DNA from 2 places in the Diaphorobacter sp. LI3 genome. Region 2 is predicted to be linked to the other one. Evidence: predicted binding sites of a transcription regulator. Region 2 holds the regulator's gene; the other holds the start of a gene.
What was found. The regulator FliA, encoded in region 2, starts transcription of late flagellar genes. The targets are predictions, from matches to a motif close to CTAAAGTTTNNNNNNNNNNNGCCGNTA.

Region 1: the regulator FliA is predicted to act here: its motif matches at 6,226-6,252, upstream of MRB47_RS11725 (YjfB family protein).

The regions. Positions count from the first base shown of each region.
Region 1 is NZ_CP094346.1:2,538,664-2,546,195, reverse strand. Features, by position in the region: gene MRB47_RS11750 (D-serine ammonia-lyase) at 1-964, shown strand, start outside; gene MRB47_RS11745 (Bug family tripartite tricarboxylate transporter substrate binding protein) at 1,035-2,012, shown strand; gene MRB47_RS11740 (IS110 family transposase) at 2,029-2,991, opposite strand; gene MRB47_RS11735 (amidase) at 3,239-4,789, shown strand; gene MRB47_RS11730 (NAD(P)/FAD-dependent oxidoreductase) at 4,811-5,938, shown strand; gene MRB47_RS11725 (YjfB family protein) at 5,998-6,201, opposite strand; gene MRB47_RS11720 (dihydrolipoyl dehydrogenase) at 6,358-7,532, opposite strand, start outside.
Region 2 is NZ_CP094346.1:734,929-742,460, forward strand. Features, by position in the region: gene flgB (flagellar basal body rod protein FlgB) at 1-354, opposite strand, end outside; gene flgA (flagellar basal body P-ring formation chaperone FlgA) at 580-1,332, shown strand; gene flgM (flagellar biosynthesis anti-sigma factor FlgM) at 1,426-1,749, shown strand; gene MRB47_RS03455 (hypothetical protein) at 1,806-2,153, shown strand; gene MRB47_RS03460 (RNA polymerase sigma factor FliA) at 2,364-3,077, opposite strand; gene MRB47_RS03465 (hypothetical protein) at 3,082-3,879, opposite strand; gene flhF (flagellar biosynthesis protein FlhF) at 3,869-5,461, opposite strand; gene flhA (flagellar biosynthesis protein FlhA) at 5,458-7,532, opposite strand, start outside.

The sequences.
Region 1 (7,532 bases), 1.8 Mb from region 2:
CGAGCGCCTGGCGCTGCAGCACGGCCTGCTGACGCCGCAGTCCGGCACTGCCGACTACCGTGCCCTGGCAAACCCCGCTGCGCGCGCCGTGTTTGCGCGCTACACCGTGGCCGTCGGCTCCACGGGCAACCTGGGCCTGAGCATCGGCGTGGCGGCATCGGCGCTGGGCTTTCGTGCCGTGGTGCACATGTCGGCCGATGCCAAGGAATGGAAGAAGCAGCGTCTGCGCCAGCGCGGCGTGCAGGTGGTGGAGCACGCGGGTGACTACGAGGGCGCTGTGGCCGCGGGGCGTGCGCAGGCGGCGCAGGACCCGTTCAGCCATTTCGTGGACGACGAACGCTCGCTGTCGCTGCTGCTGGGTTACAGCGCCGCGGCGCTTCACCTGCGCCAGCAGTTGCGGGACGCAGGCATCGTCGTGGATGCGCAGCACCCGCTGTTCGTTTACTTACCCTGCGGGGTGGGGGGGGCGCCGGCGGGCATCACCTTCGGCCTGCGGCAGGTGCTGGGGGCGCATGTGCACTGCTTTTTCGCGGAGCCCGTGCAGTCGCCGTGTTTCATGGTGCAAATGATGGCCGGACAGGGCGCACACCCCTCGGTGTACGACTGGGGCCTCACCAACCGGACGGAAGCCGACGGCCTGGCCGTGCCACGCGCGTCCCTGCCCGCGGCCGAGCTGATGGAGCCGTTGCTGGCGGGCTGCTTCACCGTGTGCGACGACACCCTGTTTCGCCAATTGGTACAGGTGCTGGACGCCACCGGCGAGCGCATCGAGCCGTCCGCAGCGGCGGGCCTGAGCGGCCCCGGTTTCCTGACGGGCACCGAGACGGGCCGCACCTGGCTGCACGCGCAAGGTCTGTGGCCCCACCTGGCGCAGGCCACGCACCTGGTGTGGACCACCGGCGGACTGTACGTGCCGCCCGAGGCCTACGCGCGCTTCGAGGAACGTGGCCGGGCCCTGGGTTGACGCGCCTTCGCCGAGTCCTGGCCCCGCGAAAGGATCTGTTTTTTTAACTGGCTTGACTGGAGAGAACGCCATGAACCGCAAGACGATGTTGTCCATGCTGGCCTGCGCCCTGGGTGCCGCCGCTTTCGCCCCCGCCCATGCGCAGGAGGCGTTTCCCTCCCGGCCCATCACGCTGGTGATTCCGTTCCCCGCGGGTGGAGCCACCGACGTGCTGGGGCGCCTGGTCGGCAAGAAGCTGGGCGACAAGCTGGGGCAGAGCGTGGTCATCGACAACCGCGCTGGCGCGGGCACGGTGATCGGCGCGAGCTACGTGGCCAAGGCCGCGCCGGACGGCTACACGCTGCTGCTGAGCTCAGGCACCACCTTCACGGTGAACCCGGCGGTGCGGCCCCGGCTGCCGTATGACCCCGTCAAGAGCTTCGATCCCATCGGCATCACCGGGCGCACGGGGCTGATCCTGCTGGCCAGCAAGAGCGTGCCGGTCAACGATGTGAAGCAGTTCGTCAGCGCCGTGAAGGCCGCGCCCGACAAGTATTCCTATGGCTCCTTCGGTGCGGGCACGACCTCGCAGTTCGCGGGCGAGATGTTCTTTCATGCCGCGGGCCTGAAGATCCAGCACGTGCCCTACAAGGGCAGCGCGCCGGCCATGGTGGACCTGATCGGCGGGCAGATTCCGTTCACGGTGGACACGGTGTCGGCCGCGCTGCCCCAGCTCAAGGAGGGCAAAGTCAAGGCGATTGCCGTCACCACCGAGAAGCGCTCGACCCTGCTGCCCCAGGTACCCTCGCTGGCCGAGAGCGGCTACCCCGGCCTGAACATGGACACCTGGCTGGCCCTGGTGGCGCCCGCAGGCCTGCCCACTGCGGTGAAGGCGCGGCTGGAGAAGACGCTGGCCGAGGTGGTGGCCGACCCGGACACGCGCGAGCGCCTGCTCGCGCTGGGCTTCGAGCCGGCATTCGCCTCGTCGGCCGAGCTGGCTGCCCTGATCGAGCGGGAGCTGCCGCTGATGCGTGCCATCGCCCAGCGCGCGGGCATCACCGCCGACTGAGTAACCGTCTTCGAAGTCAAGCGCAATGAAGCGACTTGTCCCAAGGTTTTCCAGTGCGCACCATGGCGTTGAGCGTGGTGAGCAACTTGCGCATGCAAGCGACCAGGGCGACCTTGGGCAACTTGCCAGCGGCCTTCAGACGCTCGTAGAAGGCCTTGATGGCCGGGTTGTAGCGGGTGGCCGTGAGCGTTGCCATGTACAGCACGCGGCGGATCTCGAAGCGCCCGCCTTGTACGCGCCGCCTGCCCTTGCTGCCGCCGGAGTCATTGGCCATGGGCGCCACGCCCACCAATGCAGCGATCTCGCGCCGGTTCAGCCGGCCCAGCTCTGGCAGCTCGGCAATCATCGTGGCACTGGCCACCGGGCCGACTCCCGCAGCCGACTGCAGCAGCGTGTCGAGCTCCCCAAAGTGCTCGCGCACATGCGTGACCATCTGCTCTTCGATCTCATCGAGCTGCGCCTTGATCGCCGCCTCGATGGCCTCGATGCTGGCGTGCAGCTTCTTGGGCGTGATCTGCAGCCGTTGGCGCTCCGAATGGAGCATGGTCAGCAACTGGCGCCTGCGCGTGACCAGGGCCGCGAGCCACTGCTGGCGCTCATCGGCCAGGGGGCGCAAGAAGCGCTGCAGATCGTCGCGGCGCAGCAGCACCGCTGCCAGCTCGGCCAGCGTGCGCGCATCCACCGCGTCGGTCTTGGCCAGGCGTCCCATGGATTTGGCGAAGTCGCGCGCCTGGCGCGGGTTGATGACCGCCACGGGCAGGCCTGTGGCCTGCAGGGCACACGCTAACGCGGCCTCGTAGCCGCCGGTGGCCTCCATCACCACCAGACCCACGTCCAGGGGCTGCAGGGCAGCCGCCAGCGCCGAGTGGCCTTCGGCATCGTTGTCAAACCGCTGGGCGCTGCTCTTGGCACCCAGCACACAGACATCCACGTGCGCCTTGGCCACGTCGATGCCCACCGTCACTGAGGTAACAGACATGATCTTCAGATCCCTTGCTTGTGCATGCGCGCTCAATCAAGGCGCGCGTAACCGTTCGGGCTTCACGAAGACCAGCGCGGCGGCCATGCGTTCTGTACTCAGTCACGGGCTCTATCACCCCAGCGCCTACCAAACTGCACGGGCCGGTCTGGCCGCCTCAACGGCGTTCAGACTCTACCGCGCTGGTCTGGTTTAAAGATACAAGGCGCGGCTCATCCACAATGGCCCCTGGACCTTCTTCACGACCATGACTGCTGATCCCACGCTGGTGGAACTGTCTGCCAATGAACTGCGCCACCGCATCGGCACGGGCGAGATCTCGCCCGTCGAGCTGCTGCAAGCCTGCATCGACCGTATCGAGGCGGTGAACCCCTATGTGAACGCCGTCACGGCCACCTGCTACGACCGCGCCCGCGCCGAGGCGCAGGCCGCCGAGCGGGCGGTGCGCGCCGGCGAGCCCCTCGGCCTGCTGCACGGGCTGCCCATGGGCGTGAAGGATCTGGAGGCCACCGCCGGCCTGCTGACCACCTACGGCTCGCCCATCTACCGCGAGAACATCCCCGCGCAGGACAACGTGCTGGTGGCGCGCCTGCGCGCGGCCGGCGCCATCGTCACGGGCAAGACCAATATTCCCGAGATGGGCGCGGGCGCCAATTCGCGCAACGTGGTCTGGGGCGCCACGGGTAACCCGTTCGATCCGCGCCTGAACGCGGGCGGCTCGTCCGGCGGGTCGGCCGCGGCGCTGGCCTGCGACATGCTGCCGGTGTGCACGGGCTCGGACACGGGCGGCTCGCTGCGCATCCCCGCGGCCAAGTGCGGCGTGGTGGGCTTTCGGCCGTCGCCCGGCGTGGTGCCCAGCTCGCGCAAGCTGCTCGGCTGGACGCCGATCTCCGTGGTCGGCCCCATGGGCCGCACGATGGCCGAGGCCTGCCTGCAGCTGGCCGCATCGGCCGGCCTGTCGGCGGGCGACCCGCTCACCTATCCGCTGGACCCCCACAGCTTCCTGCACCTGGAGCCGGCCGACCTGGGCGGCTTGCGCGTGGGCTACACCGAAGACTTCGGCGCCTGCGCGGTGGACGACGGCATCCGCGCGGTGTTCCGCGCCAAGATCGGCGCCATGCGCCACCTGTTTCGCTCCTGCGACGAGACCCGGCTGGACCTGGGCGACGTGCACCGCTGCTTTGACGTGCTGCGGGCCGAGAGCTTCGTGGCCGGCATGCGCGAAGCCTACGAGCGCGACCCCGCCAGCCTGGGCCCCAACACGCGCGCCAACTACGAGATGGGCGCGGCCATGTCGCTGCTGGACAGCGCCTGGGCGCAGGCCGAGCAGACGCGCATCCTGGCGCGCTTCCAGGAGGCGTTTGCCAACTTCGACGTGATCCTGGCACCCACCACGCCGGTCTCGCCCTTCCCGTGGACCGCGCTGTACGCCAGCCACATCAACGGGGAACCCCAGGCCAACTACTACCGCTGGCTGGCATTGACCTATGTGACCACGCTGACCACGCACCCCGCGCTCAGCGTGCCCTGCGGGCGCGATACGGCCGGGATGCCGTTCGGCCTGCAAGTGGTGGGGCGCTTTCGGGACGACCATCGCCTGCTTTCCATCGGCCTGGGGCTGGAGCAGGCCTTCGCCCGCATCGATGGCCTGCAGCGCCCGCGGCCCGACCTGGCCCGGCTGGGGCCGGTGCAACCCGCGCTCACCTCCATCGTCACCCATGCGCCGGACCCCGATGACGCGCGCGGCGTGCCGCGGCTGGGCGCACGCGGTGCCGCGGAGCAGGCATCGGCGGTCTGACAGTGATTGGCGAGGGAACCCATGCAACCCTATGACTTCGTGATCATCGGCGCGGGCATTGCCGGCGCCTCCGCCGGTTGGGAACTGGCCGCGCACTGCCGCGTGCTGCTGCTGGAGCGCGAGGCCCAGCCCGGCTACCACACCACCGGCCGGTCGGCTGCGCTGTACTCGGCCACCTATGGCACGCCCAACATCTGCGCACTCACACGGGCCAGCCGCGCGTTCTACGATGCACCGCCGCCCGAATTCGGCAGCGCCCCCATCCTCACGCCGCGCGGCGTGGTGTACCTGGCGGGGCCCGACCAGCTCGACCTGCTGGAAGCCGCCTACGCCGAGGCGCTGCCGCGCAACCCGCAGGTGCGCCGCCTGACGCGCGAGGAGCTGCTGGAGCAGGCCCCGTGCCTGCGCCCCGAGGCCGTGGCCGCGGGCATGAGCGAGCCCGGCGCCGCCGACATCGACGTGCATGCGCTGCACCAGGGCTACCTGCGCGGCCTGCGCCAGCGTGGTGGCGAGATCCGCACCCATGCCGAGGTGACGGCCCTGCAGCGGGGCGAGGAGGGCTGGCACATCACCCTGGCCGATGGCGAGGTGCTGCGCGCGCGCGCCGTGGTCAATGCCGCAGGCGCCTGGGCCGACGTGGTGGCAGCCCAGGCGGGCGTGCCGCCCATCGGGCTGGAGCCGCGGCGGCGCACAGCCTTTACCTTCCCCGTGCCGGCCGGCATGCAAGCGGCCCACTGGCCAGCCGTCATCGGCATTGCGGAGGACTACTACTTCAAGCCCGACGCGGGGCAGATGCTGGGCTCCCCCGCCAATGCCGATGCCGTGGCGCCGCACGACGTGGTGCCTGAGGAACTGGACGTGGCCCTGGGCATCCACCGCATCGAGCAGGTGACGTGCTTTCAGATCCGCCGCCCCTCGCACACCTGGGCGGGGCTGCGCTCGTTCGTGGCCGATGGCGACCTGGTCATTGGCTGGGACAACCATGTGCCCGGCTTCTTCTGGCTGGCCGCGCAAGGCGGCTATGGCATCCAGAGCGCGGCGGGTGCGGCGCTGCTGACCCGGCAGTTGGCACTGGGCGAGCCGCTGGCCCCCGAGTTGGCGCGCGAGGGTGTGGACGTGGCGGGCCTGTCGCCTGCGCGGCTGCGCTGAGCAAGGCCAGAGCTGAAGCCGGCCTGAGCCGGCGAAAAAAAGCCAGCGCGCCGTGCGCGTCAGGCGTAGGTGTTGAGCTGCGTGCCCAGCGGGCCCTCGGTCGCCAGCGGTGGCTGGGGCAGGGCGGCGAGCAGGGTGGCCGCGGCCGTTTCCTGCGTGTCCAGGGCCTTCTTCAGCACGGTGACCTGGACGGCATCGGCCGTCTCGCGGCTTGCGAGGGCGTTGGCGGTGCTGACGATGGATTGGGTGAGGGCGATGTCCATGGCGATCTCCGGTGTACCTCTTGTTATCGGCCAGTTCACCGCGGATTCAAGGGTGCTTCTATAAACATAGCTGTTGGCGCTTGATACGTAAGAATTTCAAGCTGTTTTGGTGCTGAAAATCCATCCTGGCAAGCGCAGCCAGCTATTGTTTTTGTATCAGTCCAGCGCGCTCGCGCCGTAGGCCTCGCAGGCGGCGAGGTCGGAATCGCTGGCCTTGGGCAGGCGCGAGGCCGCGTCGCGCAGCGCCGTGCGCAGGCCTTCCTCCAGCACCGGATGGTAGAAGGGCATGCGCAGCAGGTCGTGCACCGTCAGCCGCTGCTCGACGGCCAGCGCCAGCAGGTGAGCCATGTGTTCGCCCGCTGGCGCGCACAGCTCGGCGCCCAGCAGGCGGCCGCTGCCGTGTTCGGCGTACACGTTCAGGCGCCCGTGGTTGCACTGCGCCACGCGCGCGCGGCCCTGGCGTGCAAAGTCCACCGTGCCCCCCACCCATTGCCCCTCGGGCAGATCGGCATGGCGCTGCCCCACCACGGCGGCATTGGGCTGGCTGAAGGTGATGGCCAGCGGCGTGCGCCGGGCGAAGCCACGCGGCGAGGGCGCCAGGGCGTTGAGCCCGGCAATGTGGCCCTCGTCCGCAGCCTCATGCAGCAGAGGGCGGTCGCCATCGGCATCGCCCGCGATGAAGACGGGCAGATTGCCCACCTGCAGGGTGCACGGATCGATGGGCGGGCGGCCCTTGTCGTCCAGCGCCACGCCCAGCGTGTCCAGTCCCAGGTGTTCCAGGTTGGGGCGCCGGCCCATGGCGGCCACCACCTGGTCCACCACCACGGTCGCGCTGCCGTTGGTGACCTGTATGCCGCCGGCCACCTCGCACAGCTCGGCCTTGTCGCCCACGTTGACGATGAATTCGTCCTTCAGCCGCGCCAGCAGCGCGTCGTTGATGGCGGGGTCGCTCAGGCCGGCCACGCTCTTGCCCGTTGCGAAGGCCATCACTTCCACCCCCAGCCGCGCGAGCGCCTGCGCGATTTCCACCCCCAGCGGCCCCAGCCCGATGACGGCCACGCGCGGGCCGAGCGTGGGCTGCTCGAACAGCGTGTCGGTGGTCAGGATGCGATCGCCAAAAGCCAGCCAGTCCTCCGGCACGATGGGGCGCGAGCCCGTGGCGATGATGATGCGCCGCGCGGTGTGCACCTGGCCGTTCACTTCCACACGTTGCGCGTCCAGTAGTCGGGCGTGGCCGCTGATGGCACGCTCGCCCGCGTCGGTGGCGGCCAGCGTGCCGGCCACGAAGTCATCGCGCAGCGCGCGCACGCGGCGCAGCACGGCGGGCAGGT
Region 2 (7,532 bases):
CTCGTAGCGCACGGCGTTGTCCACGAACGCGGCGCGCTCGCGGTCCATGTCCACGGTGTTGTTGTCCAGGCTCGGCTGGGTCTGCAGGGCATAGCCCAGCGTGCTGTCCGAGCTGCCACTGGCGGCTGCCGGAAGCGGGATGTGGCGCGGGTCGCTCACGCTCTGGCTGCGCAGGGGGCTGGGGTTCTGAGCTTCGTTCACGGCACGCATGGCATCGGCAAACTTGAAGTCGCGCGCCACGTAGCCGGGCGTGTCCGCGTTGGCGATGTTGCTCGCGATGGCACGCTGGCGCTCCGAGCGCAGCAGCAAGGCGCTTCCGTGAAAGTCCAGGCGGTTGGTCATCTTGTCGAGCATGTGGGCCTCGGCGTGTAAAAAAGGGGTTCGGCCGCCATGGCCCAGGGGGCTTGTGGCGTGCGTCGATTATGGAAATCGCCCCGTTTTTCTAAAGCGCGAAGAGCGATGGGATTGGCCCGTTGTTCCGCGCTTGGCGCATGCGGTGGCCAGCCTACAGTGGCAGGTGTGAAAAGGCGTCCGGGGCCCGTTGTGCCGGACCGCCGTCAGACCCGTTGGAGTCCCGTCATGCCGCTTCCTATCCTGCGCTCATCCCGCCTTGCCTGCCTTCGCTTCCTGATGGGCGGCGCGCTGGCGCTGGGCTCTGCCCTGGCGCTGCCCGCCCATGCCCAGCAGGGAGGCGATCAGACCGCCGAGCTGGGCTCGATCACCCAGCACTGGCTGGACGATGCGCTGGCCCAGGCGCAGGCCGGGGGGCTGCCGCTGCGCATGGAAGTCAGTGTGGGCACGCTGGATTCGCGCCTGCGCCTGGCGCCCTGCGCGCGCGTGGAACCCTATCTGCCCGCTGGTGCCCGCCTGTGGGGGCGCACCCGCCTGGGCCTGCGCTGCGTGGACGGCCCCACCCGCTGGAACGTGTTCCTGCCCATCACGGTCAAGGCCTTCGGCCCCGCTTGGGTGCTGGCCGGCAATGTGGGCACCGGCGCAGTGCTGAGCGAGCAAGATGCCATCGAGGCCGAGGTGGACTGGGCCGCAGAACCCGCGGCCATCGTGGCCAACCCCAAGGACTGGGTGGGGCAGACCGCCACCCGTCCGCTGTCCGCCGGCCAGGCGCTGCGCCAGAACATGGTGCGCGCCCCCGACCTGTTCAAGGCCGGCTCTGCGGTGCGCGTGGTGGTGCAGGGGCCGGGTTATGCGGTCACCTCCTCGGGCCAGGCCATGAGCGCGGGCGCTCAAGGACAGAGTGTGCGCGTTCGCATGGCCAATGGGCGCATTATTGGGGGTACTGTGCTTGAGGATGGGACAATAGAAGCCACTTTGTGAGCCGCGAGGCACCACAAAGCGCTAAAGTCTGCTCCCTGCCGGCCGAAAACATGGCTACTGGCCCCACATCTCACAGGGGTGGTGGAGAGTGCGATGAAGATTGGACACAACCCGGATACTGCGACTGCGCTGTCAAAGGCCGCTGCCAACAAGCAGCAGGCCAAGGCCGCCGCACCTGCGCCGGCCGCTGAAGAAGCGGCCCAGGGCGCGACGCGCGCCGCCGCAGGCGTGCCCGTCACGCTGTCGGCCGCCGCCCGCGGGGTGGACGCCACCAAGTCCACGGCCGACTTCGACACTGCCAAGGTCAAGGCGATCAAGGCTGCCATCGAAAAAGGCACCTTCCGCGTGGACGCCGAAGCCGTGGCCGACAAGCTGCTGGCCAACGCCTACGAAACCCTGTCCCACTCGCGGGGCTGACCCGCCCTCCTGGGCCGGCTGGCCCGCCGGGGTGACAGGCTCTAGACTTGCACCCCATGTCACTCGACGACACCCTCACCTCCATCGAAGCGCAGCTGCAGGACATGCAGGCTGCGCTTCTTGCTTCCAACCTCCAGACTTTTGAAGACACTGCGGTGCAGCTGCGCGGCGCTGCCATGGCGCTGGCCCAGGCCCTGGCGCCTGTGGCGGGCGCGCTGGAGCCCGCCGCCGCGCAAAGGGTGCAGGCCATCGGCCGGCAATTGACGCTGGTGCGCGACCAACTGGCCCGGGTGATGGCGCTGACCGAGCGACAGGCGGCGTCGCTGCTGCCGCCCGTGGAGGGGGTGACTTACGGGCCTTCGTCCGGCGCTGCGGGGGCACGGATTTACCGGGCACCGGGGTGACTTTTAGCCCGAATTGCCGCCTGAGGCTTATGGGGTAAGCGCTGGCAGCTATCTTTTTTGATGGGTTCTTGGGGCTTGATGCTGTTGACCGGGACCCGCCCCGGCGGGCGCATATCCCGGCCCGCGCCATGAAAAGCCGCACCACAAGCTCAGAAAAATAGCTGCCCGCGCTTGTCCAGCAAGCGCAAAACAGCTATTTCATCCAAAAAATCAGTGCCCCCGCATCTTCGTCCGCAACCGCGCAATCGCCTGGCTGTGCAGCTGACACACGCGCGATTCGGTCACGCCCAGGACGGCGGCGATTTCCTTCAGGTTCATGTCGTGCTCGTAGTACATGCCCATGATGTACTGCTCGCGCTCAGGCAGGGCCTTGATGGCCTCGACCAGCGAGGCGCGTAGGCGCTGGTCGCGCAGCACGGCCATGGGATCGGCGCCCTCGTCGGCCACGTGGCGGTCCAGGAAGCCCTCGTCCTCGTCATCGTGGTGAAAGTCTTCCAGGTACACCAGCTGCGTGCCGCGCACCTTGCTCAGCAGGGCCTGGTAGTCCTCCAGGCTCATGCCCAGTTCGGCGGCGATCTCGGACTCGATGGGGCTGCGGCCCAGGCGCTGCTCCACGCGGTGCAGGGCATGCTCGATGTCCTTCTGGCTCTTGCGCGAGCTGCGGCTCATCCAGTCGCCCTCGCGCAGCTCGTCGAGCATGGCGCCGCGGATGCGCTGGCTGGCAAAGGTCTCGAACTGCACGCCCTGCGCGACTTCGTAGCGCGAGAGCGCGTCGTTCAGACCGATCATGCCGACCTGGATCAGGTCGTCCAGCTCCACGTTGGGCGGGAGCTTGGCGATCATGTGGTGGGCGATGCGCCGCACCAGGGGCACGTGCTGGTGGAACAGCGCGTCCCGGTCGAGCTGGCCTTTCGCGGTGTACATCGGGTCAGTGGCTCCGGTCCAGGGGCGAGAGGGAGGCGCACAGGCTGTGCGGGGGCAGCAGGGGCATGGCAGCGTCAATGGTGCATGCGTTTTCCAGCAGTTGCAAGGCCAGCCGCTGGATGTCCTGCGCGCGCGCCGCGGCCACGGTGGTGGTGTGGACCTGCAGGCCCAGGTGGGTGCGCGCGCTGCGCTGCAGCGTGTCCAGCGCCTCGGCGGTCTGGCGGTGCTGCACAGGCTCCTGTGGCGCGAGGATGGACGCCACCGTGCAGCGCACGCCGGCGTGCAGCGCCATGTGCTTGAGCTGGCGGTAGCTGCGCACCATGCCTTGCGCGCCGGGGCCGGTCATGATCAGCGGTACGCTGGCGCTGCCGCGCAGCAGCGGCGCCAGTTGCTCGGGCGGAGCATGCAGCACCACCAGCGCGTAGGCGCGAAACAAGGGCTGCAGGCGCTGCAGCACGGTGGCGCCATGGTGTTCGGACTGCTGCGCGAGGCGGGCCAGCCCGCGGGCCGCGGGCACCACGGCCAGCGACGCGCCGGTGGCGGAGGCCAGCGTCTGCGCGCCGTTCCAGGGAGCCGGGTGCAGCAGCTGGTCCAGGCCGGGCATGTGCGGGCTCTCCAGCGCCGTGCCGTCCAGCACCACGACGGGGTAGCCCAGGCGCTGCAGGCTGGAGCACAGCTGCCACAGCATCTCCAGCCACGGGCCGCTGCCCGGCTGGCTCAGCACGGCCAGCAGGCGCAGGTCCTGCTGCGGCGTGTAGCTGTGCAGCCCGGCGGCCTGGTGCAAAGCGGTATCAAGCAACATCGGCCATCCCCCGCTCATCGGCCGTTTCCGTGGCGTGCGAGAAGAAGAAGTTCAACTCGGCGGCCTTGGGGTCGAAGGCCGACTTCACGCTCGTGCGCATGGAGGCGCTCACGAGCTTGCGGGCGTCGGCCGCTTCCCAGTCCTCGGGCACGCGCTGGCCGTTGGTCACGCCGCGCAGCACCATCTGGTGGCGGATCAGCGCATCAATGGCGGGGCCCAGCTTCACGGCCTCGTCCACCTTGGACAGGATGGCCTGCTGCGAGCCGGTGGTCTTGAAGCCGGTGAGCACGTCGTCCAGCGTATCGCCGTGGCTGCTGGCGTTGAGCACCAGCAGGCGCTTGACACCGGGCAGCGCCAGCACGTCCAGCAGGTCGCGCTTGCGCGGGTCGCGCGGGGCCACCCCCGTGGTGTCGATGAGCACCATCTTCTTGGACGACAGCAGGCCCAGCAGGTCCTGCAGCGCCGCGCGGTCGTGCGCCAGGTGCGCCACCACGCCCAGCATGCGGCCGTAGGAGCGCAACTGCTCGTGCGCGCCCACGCGGTAGGTGTCCAGCGTGATCAGGCCCACGCTGGCGGGGCCGTGGATGCGCGCGCACAAGGCGGCCAGCTTGGCGGTGGTGGTGGTCTTGCCCACGCCGGTGGCGCCCACCATGGCGAAGATGCCGCCTTCCTCGTACAGCGGCAGCGTCTGCGCGTCGGTGCGCAGGTTGCGCTCCAGCACTTCCATGAGCCAGCGCACGGCGTCCTGGGCGCCCAGATGCTCGGGCAGGTGTTCCAGCACCGCGCGCGAGAGGGCGGGCGAATAGCCCGCACGGATGAGCTTGAGCATCAGCGTGGACTGGATCGGGTTCTGGCGGGCCTGGCCCAGCCAGGCCAGGGTGTTGAAGCGGTCCTCGATCAGCTCCTTCATGGACTGCAGTTCCTTCATGAGGTTCTGCTGTCCCAGGCCGGCCGCCAGCGTGGGCGCGGCTGTGGCGGGCGCCTCGGCGCGGCGCGGCGTGAGCTGCTCGGCGCCCAGGGCGGCATGCATGGGCCGCAATGGGTTGTGGCGTGCCACCGGGGCATTCACGGGCTGTGGCGCGGGTGGCTCGGGCAGGCGCTCAGCGCGGGGTTCGAAGCGTGGCTCGGGCAGACCGCGCTCCAGCGCGGCGCGCTCGTTCAGGGGCGCGGGGGCGCTTGTGCCGTGCAAGGCCTCGTGGCGACGGCGCAGCATGCGCTCGCGCACATAGTCCTGGAACGACAGCGTGCTCATGGCCAGTTGCTCGGTGTCGTGCGCCACGGTGCTGCGTGCCGCGGGCTCCGGCTGGCGTGCGGGCTGCGGGACAGGGGCTGCATGGGGCTGCGTCTGGGACATGCGCACCGGCTGGCTCGCGGCCAGGTCGTCGGCGCGCTCCTGCAGACGGTTGGGTGCCGGCTCGGCACCGCCGTGCAGGGACGACAGCGCGTCCTCGGCCGTGGCCACCACCTCGACGCCGCCCGCCGTGGGGCGGTTGGACAGGATCAGCGTGCCTTCACCGAAGGCCATGCGCGCCTTGGCCAGGGCCTCCCGTGCGGTGGGAGCGGTAAAGCGTTTGATGTTCATGCGGATGCACCTTTGAGGATCGGGCCGATGCGGATGGTGTGGGTCTCAGGAATCTCGCTGTGGGCGAGCACCTGCAAGCGGGGAGCCACGCGCCGCACCAGGCGGGCGATGGCGTTGCGGATCTGGTCGGGCACCAGCAGGCAGGCGGGCATGCCCAGCTCTTCCTGCTGCAGGGCGACTTCGGCGGCCTTGTGGGTGAGCAGGTCGGCCACGCCGGGGTCCAGCGCCGGGCCGCTGGCATTGCCCAGGGCCTGCATCAGCAGGCGCTCCAGCCCGGGCTCGATGGCGATGACGCTGAGCTCGCGCGTGGGGCCGTAGATCTGCTGCACGATGGCGGGGGACAGGGCGATGCGCACGCGGCGCGCCAGTTCCACCGGGTCTTGCGTGCTGCCGGCGTGTTCCGCCAGCGTCTCGATGATGGTGCGGATGTCGCGGATGTGCACGGACTCCTCCAGCAACAGCTGCAGCACTTTCTGGAATGTTGTGATGGACACCATCTTGGGCACGACTTCTTCGATGAGTTTGGGTGCCAGCCGGGTCACATGCTCCACGAGCTGCTGCGTCTCGGTGCGGCTCAGGAGCTTGGCGGCGTGCACTTGCATCAAGTGTGACAAATGGGTCGCCATCACGGTTTCCGAATCAACCACGGTAAAGCCCGCCATTTGTGCCGCTTCCTTCTGCGCGGCGTCGATCCAGTGCGCGGGCAGGCCGAAGGCGGGGTCGGTGGTGGGAGTGCCGATCAGCGGCGTGGAGATGCCGCCGGGGTTGATGGCCAGGTACATGCCGGGGAAGGCCTCGCCTTCGCCCACCACCACACCGCGCAGTGTGATGCGGTAGGCGCTGGGCTTGAGCTCCAGGTTGTCGCGCACATGCACGGCCGGCGGCAGGAAGCCCACCTCCTGCGCAAACTTGCGGCGCACGCCCTTGATGCGCGTGAGCAGGTCGCCCTGGCGGCTCTTGTCCACCAAGGCGATCAGGCGGTAGCCCAGCTCCAGGCCCAGCAGGTCCACGGGCTGCAGGTCGTCCCAGCTGGCCTCGCCGTCGCTCACAGGCGCGGGGGCTTCTTCCACCGGGGCGGGGCGGCGCTGGCGCTGCAGCAGCACCCAGGCGCCGTAGCCGAGGAGACTGCCCATGACCAGGAACACGGTGTGCGGCATGCCGGGGATGAGGCCCAGCAGGATCAGCACGCCCGCGGTCACGCCCAGCACGCGTGGCGACATGAGCAACTGCTGCACGATCTGCTGGCCCATGTCGGAGTCCTTGCCCACGCGCGAGATCACCATCGCGGCCGCGACGGAAATCAGCAGGCCGGGGATCTGGGCCACCAGCGCATCGCCCACGGCCAGCAGGATGTAGCTGTTGGCGGCGTCGTTGGCCGACAGGCCATGCTGCAGCATGCCGATGGCGAAGCCGCCCACGATGTTGATGATCAGGATCAGGATGCCGGCGACGGCATCGCCGCGCACGAACTTGCTCGCGCCGTCCATGGAGCCGAAGAAGTTGGCCTCTTCCTGCACCTCGGCGCGGCGGCGCTTGGCTTCCTTCTCGTCGATCAGGCCGGCGTTCAGGTCGGCGTCCACGGCCATCTGCTTGCCGGGCATGGCGTCCAGCGTGAAGCGGGCCGACACCTCGGCGATGCGCTCCGCGCCCTTGGTCACCACCACGAAGTTGATCACCACCAAGATCGCGAACACGATCAGGCCCACGGCGAAGTTGCCGCCGATCAAGAAGTGGCCGAAGGCCTCGATCACCGCGCCGGCGGCGCCCGGGCCGGTGTGGCCTTCCAGCAGCACCACGCGGGTGGACGCCACGTTCAGCGACAGGCGCATCAGCGTGGTGAGCAGCAGCACCGACGGGAAGGCCGCGAAGTCCAGCGGCTTGATCATGTACGCGGCCACCATCATCACCATCAGCGCCACGGCGATGTTGAGGGTGAAGAAGGTGTCCAGCATCCAGGGCGGCACGGGCAGCACCATCAGCGCCAGGATGGCCACTACCAGCAGCGGGGCCGACAGCCCCTGCAGTGCCGGGCCGTGGTTGCCGGCCCATTGCCGGACGGAATGGATCGAGG